Regions from separate parts of the Isoptericola hypogeus genome, predicted to be linked through region 1. Evidence: riboswitches for the same ligand, from Rfam matches in the RefSeq annotation. Region 1 holds a riboswitch; each other region holds the start of a gene.

The links. A riboswitch is a leader RNA that binds a small molecule or an ion and turns the genes downstream of it on or off. The one in region 1 is predicted to bind thiamine pyrophosphate.
Region 2: linked by a shared signal. The riboswitch ahead of ABD254_RS04945 (MFS transporter) and the one ahead of thiM (hydroxyethylthiazole kinase) in region 1 are both predicted to bind thiamine pyrophosphate.
Region 3: linked by a shared signal. The riboswitch ahead of ABD254_RS12650 (thiamine ABC transporter substrate-binding protein) and the one ahead of thiM (hydroxyethylthiazole kinase) in region 1 are both predicted to bind thiamine pyrophosphate.

The regions. Positions count from the first base shown of each region.
Region 1 is NZ_BAAAPM010000008.1:278,717-282,667, forward strand. Features, by position in the region: gene ABD254_RS16925 (copper resistance CopC family protein) at 1-334, opposite strand, end outside; gene ABD254_RS16930 (YcnI family copper-binding membrane protein) at 331-1,089, opposite strand; gene ABD254_RS16935 (hypothetical protein) at 1,171-1,839, opposite strand; TPP riboswitch at 1,978-2,105, shown strand; gene thiM (hydroxyethylthiazole kinase) at 2,096-3,046, shown strand; gene thiE (thiamine phosphate synthase) at 3,043-3,735, shown strand; gene ABD254_RS16950 (bifunctional hydroxymethylpyrimidine kinase/phosphomethylpyrimidine kinase) at 3,732-3,951, shown strand, end outside.
Region 2 is NZ_BAAAPM010000003.1:559,814-563,764, reverse strand. Features, by position in the region: gene ABD254_RS04950 (C39 family peptidase) at 1-402, opposite strand, end outside; gene ABD254_RS04945 (MFS transporter) at 564-1,910, opposite strand; TPP riboswitch at 1,904-2,011, opposite strand; gene ABD254_RS04940 (pyridoxal phosphate-dependent decarboxylase family protein) at 2,170-3,726, shown strand; gene ABD254_RS04935 (lysine N(6)-hydroxylase/L-ornithine N(5)-oxygenase family protein) at 3,723-3,951, shown strand, end outside.
Region 3 is NZ_BAAAPM010000005.1:1,815-5,765, forward strand. Features, by position in the region: gene ABD254_RS12635 (sulfite exporter TauE/SafE family protein) at 137-1,063, shown strand; gene ABD254_RS12640 (PAS domain-containing protein) at 1,225-2,025, shown strand; gene ABD254_RS12645 (DUF4235 domain-containing protein) at 2,041-2,310, opposite strand; TPP riboswitch at 2,432-2,537, shown strand; gene ABD254_RS12650 (thiamine ABC transporter substrate-binding protein) at 2,616-3,698, shown strand; gene ABD254_RS12655 (ABC transporter permease) at 3,875-3,951, shown strand, end outside.

The sequences.
Region 1 (3,951 bases):
GCACCGCGACCGTGCGGTCCTGCGCGGCCGGGCAGCCCGTCGCGTGATCGTCGCCGCGGGCGTCGGTCACCTGCACGACGGTGCTCGAGGAGTCCGCACCCAGCTCGAGCACGACGTCGTCGAAGGTGACGGACACCTCCGCGGGCGCCTGCGTGACCGTGGACCCGACGCCCGGCGAGGTGCCGACGACGACGTTGTGCGCGGACGCGGGGGCCGCCCCGAGCGACACGGCGACCAGCGTGGCCGCCCCGGTCGCCAGGAGCGTCGCCCCGGCGGCGGCGAGGACGCGCGTGATCGCCGGGGGGCGGCCACGGCGCGCGGTGGCGCCCGTCATCGGTGGGCCCGGCGCGTGCGCGACAGGGCGACGACGCCGGTGACCGCGCCGACCAGGCCGAGGCCCAGGCCGACGGCGCCCAGCGTGAGCGCGACCGTGTCGGAGGAGCCGCCGGAGGCGGCCGTCGTCGAGCCCTCGGAGCCGGACGCCGCGTCGGCGCCGTTCGAGCCCGCGCCGTGCGCGTCGCCCTCGGCCGGCGTGACGGTCAGGACCGGGGCGGGGTGCTCCGGCTCGGAGCCGTCCTCGGCGGCCGGCTCGTCCCAGGCGACGACCTCGCCGTCGGAGTAGGTCTGCGTCGCGGGGAGCAGGAGCTCGCCGACGCCCTCGGGCACGGCGCCGGCGGAGATCGTGAAGCGCAGGAACTCGCCGGGGTCGATGGCGGCCGCGTCGTCGTCCGCGGTCCACACCACCCGGCTGGGGGCCTCGGTCACCTCGGTGCCGTGCACCTCGACGGGCTCCGGCAGGGGGGCCTCGGTGACCGTCGCGGTCCAGCCGGGGACGGGCTCGACGGAGACGCTGGTGAACGGGGTGTCGGTGGGCAGGTCGACCGCGACCTCGGTGGTCGCGGCGGTGGCGGACTCGTTCGGGACCTTGAAGGTCAGGGTGGCGTAGCTGCCGGCGGCGGCCTCGCCGGGGGTCACGGTGACGTGCGCGGACGCGACGCCGGCGGACAGGACGACGGCCGCGAGGGCGGCGGCGCCGAGGACACCGCCGCGCGTGACGGCACGACGAGAGACGGTACGGAAGGACGGCATGACGATTCTCCTGGGACGAGGTGCAGTGGGTCGCTGACGGGGCCTGCCGGTCCCGGCGACCGTGCGGTGCGCCAGGAGGGGTCAGGCCGGTGCGGCGACGCGCGGGGGGCCGCGCAGCCGCAGCCCGGCGAGGCCCAGCCACGTGCGGGGGACCCAGGAGGTGCCGCGGGCGGGCCGGCGCGGGCGCCCGGGGCCGACGGGCGCGGCGAGCGCGCCCGCGACGAGCAGGACGACGGCGCCGAGCCAGACGAGCAGGCTCCCGGCCGCGCGGTCGCCCGCCGCCAGCAGCAGCGCGGTGACCAGGACGGCGACCGCGTGGGCGGCGAGCATCAGGGCACCCGCGCGCGGGTCGTCCCCGTGGTGGAGGTGCGTGGGGTCGAGGCCCGTCGGGAACGCCAGCGACCCCGGCGTCGGAGCCGGTTGACCCGCGTGCGCCGCCGGGCCGGCAGCCGCGGCCGACCCCGTGCCGGGCCCGGTCGAGGAGGCCGCCGACGCGCCGGCCGTGGCCATGAACGACAGGGCGGTGTGCTGCACGACCTGCAGCACCGCCATCGCCGGGAGCAGCCGCGGCAGCGTGAGCCGCCGTCGGGCCGTCCAGACGGCGACCGGGAGGGTGAGCGCCACCGTGACCACCCAGCCCGCCACGGAACCGGGCAGCGAGCCGCCCCCGAACAGGTGCGCGGCGGCCGCGATGCTCAGCGTCGTGCTGGCCACGAGCAGCTCGCGCACACGACGGACGACCACAGGCACGCGCTCACCCTACCGGCGACGACCCTCGCGGCCGGTCGCCGGATCCCGACCGCCGGCGCCCGGCCCCCGTGCGGCACGTCACACCCCCAGTCGTGAGACGGGCCGCGCCAGGGGCGCACGGCCCGCGCTACGGTGGCGGCGAACGACACGGGGTGCATCCCGTCGCCGTCGCGACCGAGCGGTCGCGGCGTCGCCGCGGTGCTGAGAACACACCCGTCGAACCTGATCTAGCTCGCACTAGCGAAGGGATGTCGGCATGAACGTGCCCTTGCACGGCGACGACGCCGCACCAGCCACCCGACCGAACCTGCCGGAGAACGCCCCGGACGACGCCCCGGACGACGCCCTGGACACGGCCGCGCTGGTGAGCGCGTCGGCCGACCTCCTGGACGACCTGCGCGCCCAGGCGCCGCTGGTCCAGGTCGTCACCAACTCCGTCGTCACGAACGTCACCGCGAACGTGCTCCTCGCGCTGGGGGCCTCCCCGGCCATGTGCGACGTGCCGGGGGAGGCGGGCCCGTTCGCCCGCGTCGCCGACGGGCTGCTGGTCAACCTCGGCACCCCGCACGCGGAGCAGCGGGCGGCCGCGCTCGAGGCCGCGACCGCCGCCCGGGAGGCGGGGACCCCGTGGGTCCTGGACCCGGTCGCCGTCGGGTCCCTGCCCGTGCGCACCCAGCTCGCCCACGCCCTGCTGGCGCACCGGCCGACGGTGGTGCGCGGCAACGCGAGCGAGGTCCTCGCCCTGGCGGGCGCGGGCGCGGGCGGACGCGGCGTGGACACGACCGACACCCCCGAGGCGGCCCTGCCCGCCGCTCGCCGACTCGCCGCCGACGCCGGGAGCGTCGTGGCGGTGAGCGGGCCGGTGGACGTCGTGACGGACGGCGACCGCGTCGTGCGGGTGCACACCGGGCACCCGCTCCTCACCCGGATGACCGGCGGCGGGTGCGCGCTCGGCGCGGTCATGGCGGCCTTCGCCGGGGTGGCGCGCCGCACGGGGCGGACGCCGGCGCAGGCGGCGCTCGCCGCGACGGTCGCCTACACGCTCGCCGCGGAGCGGGCCGCCCGCGCCGCCCGCGGCCCCGGCAGCTTCGCCGTCGCGCTGCTCGACGAGCTCGACCGGCTGCGCGGCGAGGACGTGCGCCACCGGGCGCGCGTGAGCGCGGGCGCCGTTGTCGTCCCCGCGCTCGAGGCGGAGGACGCCCGATGAGCGCCCCGGCGCCGAGCCAGTTCGGCCTCGACCTGCGCACCTACCTCGTCACGGACACCGCGCTGTGCGGCGACCGCGGCGTGGCCGACGTCGTGCTGGCGGCGCTCGCGGGCGGCGTCACGACCGTCCAGGTGCGGGACAAGGCGGCCTCGGGCCGGGACCTGCTCGCCCTCGTCGACGCCGTCGCGCGCGCGGTGGCCGGCCGCGCGACCGTCCTGGTGGACGACCGGGTGGACGTCTTCCTCGCGGCGCGGGCCGCCGGCGCGCCGGTGCAGGGGGTGCACGTCGGGCAGCGGGACCTGCCCGCCGCGGCCGTGCGGCAGCTGGTCGGGCCGGTGAACCCGGACGGCACCCGCACCGTCGTGGGGCTGTCGGCGAGCACGGCCGCCGAGCTGGCGGCAGCGCACGCGCTGCCGGCGGGCACCGTCGACTACCTGGGCGTCGGCGCCGTCCGGCCCACGACGACGAAGCCCGACCACCCGGCACCCCTCGGCGTCGACGGCTTCGCGGCCGTCGCCGGGGCGACGACGCTGCCGTGCGTGGCGATCGGCGGCGTCACGGCCGACCTGGTGGGTCCGTTGCGGCGGGCGGGCGCGGCCGGTGCTGCCGTGGTGTCCGCCGTCTGCGCGGCGTCCGACCCGGCCGCGGCCGCGGCCGACCTCGCGGGCGCGTGGGAGGCGGCCCGATGAGCGCCGCGGCGACGGACGCGACGACCCGCGGCGCGACCGCAGCCGGCGGGGGAGCCGTCGCGCCCGGGCGGACGGTGCCGCGCGTGCTCGCGGTCGCGGGCTCCGACCCGTCGGGCGGCGCCGGGATCCAGGCGGACCTGAAGTCGATCGCCGCGGCCGACGGGTACGGGATGACGGCGGTCACGGCCCTCACGGCGCAGAACACGCGGGGCGTGC
Region 2 (3,951 bases), on a different contig from region 1:
CCACTTGGTCCACGCGCCGTCGGCCTTGCGCCCCCGGAACTCGATCTCGACCCACGTGCCGGTGGGCGTCGTCGCGTTCCACGACGTGACCGACTCGTCGATCGCGTAGCCGGCCTCGACGACCGGCGAGGTCCAGGTGCCGGTCTCGTAGGCGACGGGCGTGCCGTCCCCGAACGGGTCCGTGTACGCGGTCGTCGGGCCGTCGCCGCTGCGCAGCACGAGCGCCCCGCCGATCCCCGGGCGCAGGTTGTCCCACGCGCCGTCGCGCAGGTCCGCCGTGCCGTCCCAGTGGGTGGTCGTGATCTTCGCCGCGTCGGGCGGGGGGTCGGTGGACGCCGCCGACGCGGCCCCGACCGGAGCCACCACCGCGCCCGCGGCGAGTGCCGCCGTCGTCGCCCTCATCCAGCCCCTCCGCACGATTCCTGCCCTGGTGCCGTCCATCCTGGTCGCCTCCTGAGCCAGCCGGGCGCCGGGCCGCTCCCGCCACCCATGGCGACGACTTTCCCAGAGAGCGCGTCGCGTGTCACTACCTTGCACGGCCGTACGTGCGCGCCCGAGGAGGCTCAGGGCAGCGGGCGCTCGCGGTCGGTCTCCGGGCCGAGCCACGCACCGGCGCCGAGCAGCACCGCACCCAGGGCGAGCACGCCCATGACCGCCGCGTCCGCGCCGACGGCGCCCTGGAGCGCGGGGAGCCACACGGGGTACAGCGCGGGCACGACGATCGACAGCGAGTAGCCGACGCCGTACCCGCTGGCGCGCACCCCGGCCGGGAAGCGCTCCGCCAGGTACGCGCCCACCGGGCCGTAGGCGGTGACGGTGACCAGCTGCAGCGCCACCATGAGCGCGACGACGCCGCCCGCGCCGCCCGCCGCGGCCAGCGCCCACCAGGTCGCGGGCGCGGCGACGACGGCGAGGGCCGCGAACGCGACGAAGAAGCGACGCCGGCCGGTCCGCGTCGACGCGGCGCCGCACGCGTGCATCACGATGGCCGACGCTGCGGTCGCGACCATCAGCGCGAACGACAGCGCCTGGGGGTCGAGCACCCCGCCGTCGCGCACCGCGGCGGTCATGGTCGGCACCGCCATCTGCGTCAGCAGCCACAGGCCGGACATGAGCACGAGCACCTGCGCCAGCGCGCGCCGGTGCGACCCGACCAGCACGTCGCGCAGGGGGTGGCGGCGCTGCGGGGCGCCGAGCCAGGCGTCCGAGTCCGGGACGACCGTCCGGTAGTAGAGGCAGAGGCCGGCGGCCATGAGGGCGCCGACGACGAACGGCACGCGCCAGCCCCAGGCGGCGTAGGCGCCGTCGGGAAGCGCGCTGACCAGCAAGAGCACGAGCGCCGCGATGGTCGTCGACGCCCACGGGGACATCGACATCACGAGCCCGCTGAGGTGCCCGCGGCGGCGCGGGTCGCTCCACTCCATGGCGAGCGGCACGGCCGCCGTGTACTCGCCGCCGACGAAGACGCCGCCGAGGAACCGCAGCGCGACCACGAGCGCGATCGTGCCGGCGCCGAGCACGGTGTGGCCGGGGACGACGGCGATGAGCGCGGTCGTGACGGCGATGCCGGCCAGCGCGACGCGGGTCGTGGCGGTGCGCCCGACGCGGTCGGCCAGCGGCCCGAACACGGCGGCGCCGATCGGCCGGCCGAGCAGCGTGGCGGCGAACACCCAGCCGGTCGCGCCGGCGAGGTGCCCGGGGCCGAACACGTGCTCGGCGGCGGGGGTGAGCGCCGCGACCGGCAGCATGATGTCGAACTGGTCGACGTAGTTGCCGAGCGCGCCGCCGCGCACCGCGCGGCGGATCCCCGCGGGCGAGGGCCTGGTGCGCCCGGCGCTAGGGCGCACGGCGCTAGGGCGCACGGCGCGGGGGCGCGCGGGGGCAGGGGTTGCGGAGGCAGGGGTCGTCATCGTCGCTCGCTTCCTTCGCCGGCATGACCCGGACAGGTTCGACGGTCGGAGCGGCGTCGGCTCCCTCTCAGCCCCTGGCAGGGGCTCCCGTGTGGACGCCGGCCAACCTAGCGCGGCAGCGGGTGTCCCGGTGGCTCGGGCCGGTGTGACCTGGCTCGCACCCCGCGCGGGTGGCGCATCGAGTGAGGCGACCCTAAGTTTGGCGAGGCTGCCCTTACCTGAATGCCCGGGGTGGCCTGCGTCTACCCCGAGGAGTCCCGTGACGAAGTCCTCCACCCTGCTCGGAGCCGCGACGGCGGCCGACTACGCCGGCGCGCTGCACGCCGTCGTCGACGACGTCGCGGCCCGCGTCGCCGCCGCTCGCCAGCCGTTCTGCGGCGCGAGCCGCCGCGAGCTGCAGGCGCTCGTCGACGACGTCGACCTCGACGGCGCGCCGGTCGGGACGCCCGCCGCGCTGCGGGAGACCGCCGACCTGTACGCCTCGCACGCCGTCTGGTTCCACCACCCCGCGTACGCCGCCCACCTCAACTGCCCGGTGGCGCTCCCCGCCGTGGGTGCCGAGGCGATGCTCGCCGCGATCAACACCTCGGTCGACACCTACGACCAGTCGACCGTCGCGACGCTCATGGAGCAGCGGCTGATCGGCTGGACGGCGGCGCGCATCGGGTTCGCGGACGGGGACGGGGTCTTCACCTCCGGGGGCACGCAGTCCAACCTGCAGGCGCTGCACCTGGCCCGCGAGCGCGCGCTCACGGGCGCCGACGGCGCCCGGCTCCGCGGGGCGGCGCGCCGCGAGCGCCTCGGGCGCCTTCGGGTGCTGGCCACGACGTCGGGTCACTTCAGCGTGGCGCGCTCGGCGCAGCTGCTCGGCCTGGACGACGGCGCGGTGGTCGCCGTCGGGACGGATGCGGCGGGCCGCCTGGACCCGGGCGCCCTCGCGCGGGCGCTGGTCGACGTCGAGCGTGCCGGCGACGTGGTGATGGCGGTGGTCGCGACCACCGGCACCACCGACCGCGGCTGCGTGGACCCGCTGGGGCCGGTCGCGGACCTGTGCGACGCCGTCGGCGCCTGGCTGCACGTGGACGCCGCGTACGGCGGCGGGCTGCTGCTCTCCCCGCGGCGCCGCCACCTGCTCGACGGCATCGAGCGGGCCCGCAGCGTCACCGTCGACTTCCACAAGACGTTCTTCCAGCCCGTGTCGTCCAGCGCGCTGCTGGTGCGCGACGGCGCCGACCTGGCGCGGGTGGCTTGGCACGCCGACTACCTCAACCCTGCCGAGGAGTCGGGCGAGCCCAACCCCGATCTCAACCTGGTCGACAGGTCGCTGCAGACCACGCGCCGGTTCGACGCGCTCAAGCTCTGGGCCACGTTGCGCGCCGTCGGCGCCGACGGCGTCGGCGCGATGGTGGACGCCGTCTGCGACCTCGCCGCCGCCGTGCACGCCGACCTCGCGGGAGACCCCGAGCTGCGGCTGCTCGCCCCGACCGACCTGTCCACCGTGCTGTTCCGCTACCAGCCCGACGGCGTGGACGACGCCCGTGCCGACGCGCTCGTGCCGCGCGTGCGGCGCGTGCTGTTCGACTCCGGCCGCGCGCTCGTCGCCAAGACCGTGGTCGACGGCCGGCCGTGCCTCAAGCTCACCCTGCTCAACCCGGACTCGACGCTCGACGACGTCCGGGCGGTGCTCGACCTGGTGCGCTCGACCGCGCACGGGCTGCTCGCGGGGGAGGAGCTGCTCGCGCTCGACGTCCCGCCCTGCCGGGGGACCCACCCGCGGCTGCCCGCCCGCTCACCCCTGCCGGAGGCCGTCCGATGACGCGCGACACGCACACCTACGACCTGCTCGGCGTCGGCATCGGCCCGTTCAACCTGGGCCTGGCGGCGCTCGCCGACCCGCTCGACGACGTCGACGCCGTGTTCCTCGACCGGCGGGACGGGTTCTCCTGGCACCCGGGCATGATGCTCGAGGGCGCGACGATCCAGGTGCCGTTCCTCGCGGACCTGGTGACGATGGCCGACCCCACGTCGCCGTACTCGTTCC
Region 3 (3,951 bases), on a different contig from region 1:
GCGGACCTGACGGCGCTCGCGCCGTCTCGCGTCGCGGGACCGGCGTTCTTAACCCTTGAATCCGATCGGTCCGATGGGATAACTTTGACATCGACCGCGGCAGAAGGGCTGCCGCGCCGACGGAGGGATCCCGCCCGTGCGGACACTCGTGCTCCTCGCTCTCGTGGGCCTCGGAGCCCAGCTCGTCGACGGCAGCCTCGGCATGGCCTACGGCGTCACGTCCACGACCCTGCTCCTGGCGATCGGGACCAACCCCGCCGCGGCCAGCGCCACCGTCCACCTCGCCGAGATCGGCACGACGCTCGCCTCGGGCGCGTCGCACTGGCGCTTCGGCAACGTGGACTGGAAGGTCGTCCTGAAGATCGGCGTGCCCGGCGCCATCGGGGCGTTCGCGGGTGCGACGTTCCTCTCCTGGCTCTCGACGGAGATCGCGAAGCCGCTCATGTCGCTGCTGCTGCTGGGGCTCGGCGTGTACGTGCTGCTGCGCTTCACCTTCCGTGGCCTGCGCACCGACAAGCTCGGTCAGCCGCTCCGCAAGCGTTTCCTCACCCCGCTCGGCCTGGTCGCCGGCTTCATGGACGCCACCGGTGGCGGCGGCTGGGGGCCGGTGGGCACGCCGGCCATCCTGGCGAGCGGGCGCATGGAGCCGCGCAAGGTGATCGGTTCGATCGACACCAGCGAGTTCTTCGTCGCGGTCGCGGCGAGCCTCGGCTTCCTGGTCGGGCTCGGCACCGCCGGGATCGACTTCGCCTGGGTCGTGGCCCTGCTCATCGGCGGGCTCATCGCGGCGCCGATCGCCGCGTACCTCGTGCGGATCTTCCCGCCCCGGGTGCTCGGCTCGCTCGTCGGCGGCATCATCATCTTCACCAACACGCGCACGCTCGTCACCAGCGACTTCGTCTCCCTCTCGCCGGGCGTGATCAACACGATCTACGCGTTGATCGCGCTCGCCTGGGCGGCCGCCGTGGTGCACTCCGTCCGCGAGCACCGCAAGGCGGTGGCGGAGGCGGCGACCGAGGCCCGCCGGGTGGCCCGCGCCGCGAAGGAGGAGGCCCCCGCCTGAGCTGCGCGGGCTCCGCACCGGGACCGCCTGTCGGCCCCGGCACGATCCCCGGCACCGCCACCGCGACCTGACGACACCGTCGCGGTGGCGGTGTCGTGCTGTCCCGGTAGCGTGGTCAGCACCACGGTGAGCCCGGGTGCGAGCGTGCTGGGAGGGATGCCATGTCAGCGTCGACGTCGTCCGCGGCCGGTGGCCCGGCGCGACGGGAGCTCGTCGCGCTCGCCGAGCTCCTCGGTGCCGGGACCCAGCTGCTGGTGGGCCGCTACCGCGTGGAGGCCGCGACCGGCGCGTGGTGGTGGTCCGACGAGGTCTACCTGATCTTCGGACGGGAGCCCGGCGCGATCGAGCCGGGGCCCGAGGTCCTGCGGGCGCACATGCATCCCGACGACCGCGAGCGGCTCTCCCGGACGGCGACGGTCGCGCTGGGCGGCGGACGCCCGTTCGCCGGCGCCCACCGCATCGTCGACGACCACGGTCGCACGCGCACCGTCGTCGTCACCGGGCAGGGTCGGCCGGGCGACGACGGTCGCACGACGCAGGTCGTGGGGTACGTCATCGACGCCAGCCCGGTGGCGCGCGAGGCGCTGGAGCGCGAGGCGCAGCGCGCCGTCTCCCGGGCGTTCGTGGCGGCGGCTGCGGCCGAGCGCGCCAAGGGCGCGATCATGGCGGTGTGCGGGGTCGACGAGTCCGTCGCGACGGAGGTGCTCGGCGACGCCGGGGCGCAGGTGGGCGTCTCCGCCCAGACGGCGGGCGTCCAGATGATGCAGGCGCTCGCGCAGGGATCACCCGAGCACCCCGACCCGGACCGGCCGGCCGGCGCCCGGTCGGTGGTCGAGGCCGCGCTGCCGGGCGAGGACGCCGCGGCGCGGCTCAGCCGCGCGCTCGCGACCGTGCACCCGGTGGACCGGCCGCACGGGCACGACGCGCAGCTCGCGCGCCGTCGTCCCCGCGCCGGCCGCTGACCCGCCGGCCGGCTCTCAGCCCTTCGGGGACAGGTAGCGGGCACCCGCCCGCACGGCGCCCTGGCGCGCCAGGCGCTTGGCGAGCACGGCGACCCCGCCCGAGACGGCGGCGAACGTCACCGCTCGCGCGACCGACAGCTCGTCGTCGTCCAGGTCGGTGGGGGCGGAGCTGCCCGTCGCCTTCTCCCAGATGACGCCCACGAGCTTCTGCGCGATCCATCCTGCGGCGACCGTCAGCACGACGGTGCCCACCTTGACCGCGAGCGGCTGCTCGTCGTCTGCCACGGGGCCTCCCTGGTTCGACTCGGATGTCTGCGATCCGGAACACGTCGACGCACGTCAGCGACGGGCAGCCGGGTGTGCCGAAGGCCACCACCGTAGCGCGGCGAGGGCGGGTAGGCTCGACGGGAAACGACAGGGGAGCGCCTCCCGGGCGCTGAGAGTGCGGGCCACCGCAGACCCTCGAACCTGATCCGGTTAGCACCGGTGGAGGAAGTCGGGCATCTCGATCCCTGCGTGGCGTCCCGCGCGCCCTCGAGAGGGTGCGGGACGCCACGCAGGACCCCCTTCTCGACGGCTGAGGAGGAACCATGACGAACGTCTCGACGCGCCTGGGCGCGGGAGCCGCGGTCGCGGCACTGCTGCCGCTGCTGGCGGCCTGCGGCGGCGGGGACGGCGATCCGTCCGGCGACGCGGCGGACGGGGGTGGGACGCCCGGCGTCGTCACCCTCGTCACGCACGACTCGTTCGCGGTCTCGGACGAGGTGCTGGCCGAGTTCGAGGCGAGCAGCGGGCTGACGGTCGAGCAGGTGGCCCCCGGGGACGCGGGCACGCTCGTCAACCAGCTCGTGCTGACGAAGGACGCGCCGCTCGGCGACGTCGTGTTCGGCGTCGACAACACGTACGCGACGCGGGCGGTCGACGCCGGCGTCCTCGAGCCGTACCAGCCGGCGGACCTGGACCCGCAGGTCGCCGCGTACGCCCCGGACGAGCTCGCGGGCACGCTGACGCCCGTCGACGTCGGCGACGTGTGCCTGAACCTCGACGACGGCTGGTTCGCCGAGCACGACGTGGCGCCGCCCACGACGCTCGAGGACCTCACGAAGCCCGAGTACGCGGATCTCACGGTCGTCACGAACCCCGCCACGTCGTCGCCCGGGCTGGCCTTCCTGCTCGCGACCGTCGGGGCGTTCGGCACGGACGGCTGGGAGGACTACTGGGCCGACCTGCGCGACAACGGACTCAAGGTGTCCGAGAGCTGGGAGGACGCGTACTACGTCGACTTCTCGGGCGCGGGCGAGGGCGGACAGCGGCCGATCGCGCTGTCGTACGCGACGTCGCCGGCGTTCACGGTGAGCGAGGACGGGGGCTCCTCGACGACGAGCGCCATGCTGGACACCTGCTTCCGGCAGGTCGAGTACGCGGGCGTCCTGGCCGGGGCCGAGAACCCCGACGGCGCGCAGCAGCTGGTCGACTTCCTGGTCTCCGAGGCCTTCCAGGCGGACGTGCCCGGGCAGATGTACATGTACCCGGCCGACCCGGACGTCGAGCTGCCGGCCGCATGGCAGGAGTTCGCGCCGCTGGCCGACGACCCGTTCCAGGTGCCGCCGGCCGACGTCGACACCCACCGCGACGAGTGGATCGAGCAGTGGACGGCCACGGTCATCGGGTGAGGCGGAGGCGCAGCGCAGGGTGGGGGCCGAGGGACGAGGCACCCGCCCGCAGCGGAGGCGCAGTCTCACCCGACAGAGCGCACAGGGTGAGGCGGAGGCGCAGCGCAGGGTGGGGGCCGAGGGACGAGGCACCCGCCCGCAGCGGAGGTGCGGTCTCACCCGACAGGGCGCACCGGGTGAGCGCCCGCGTCGCGGGGGCGCGCCTGGACCTGTGGCGGGGCCGGCTCGGGTGGGGCGTCGCGGTCGCCGTGCC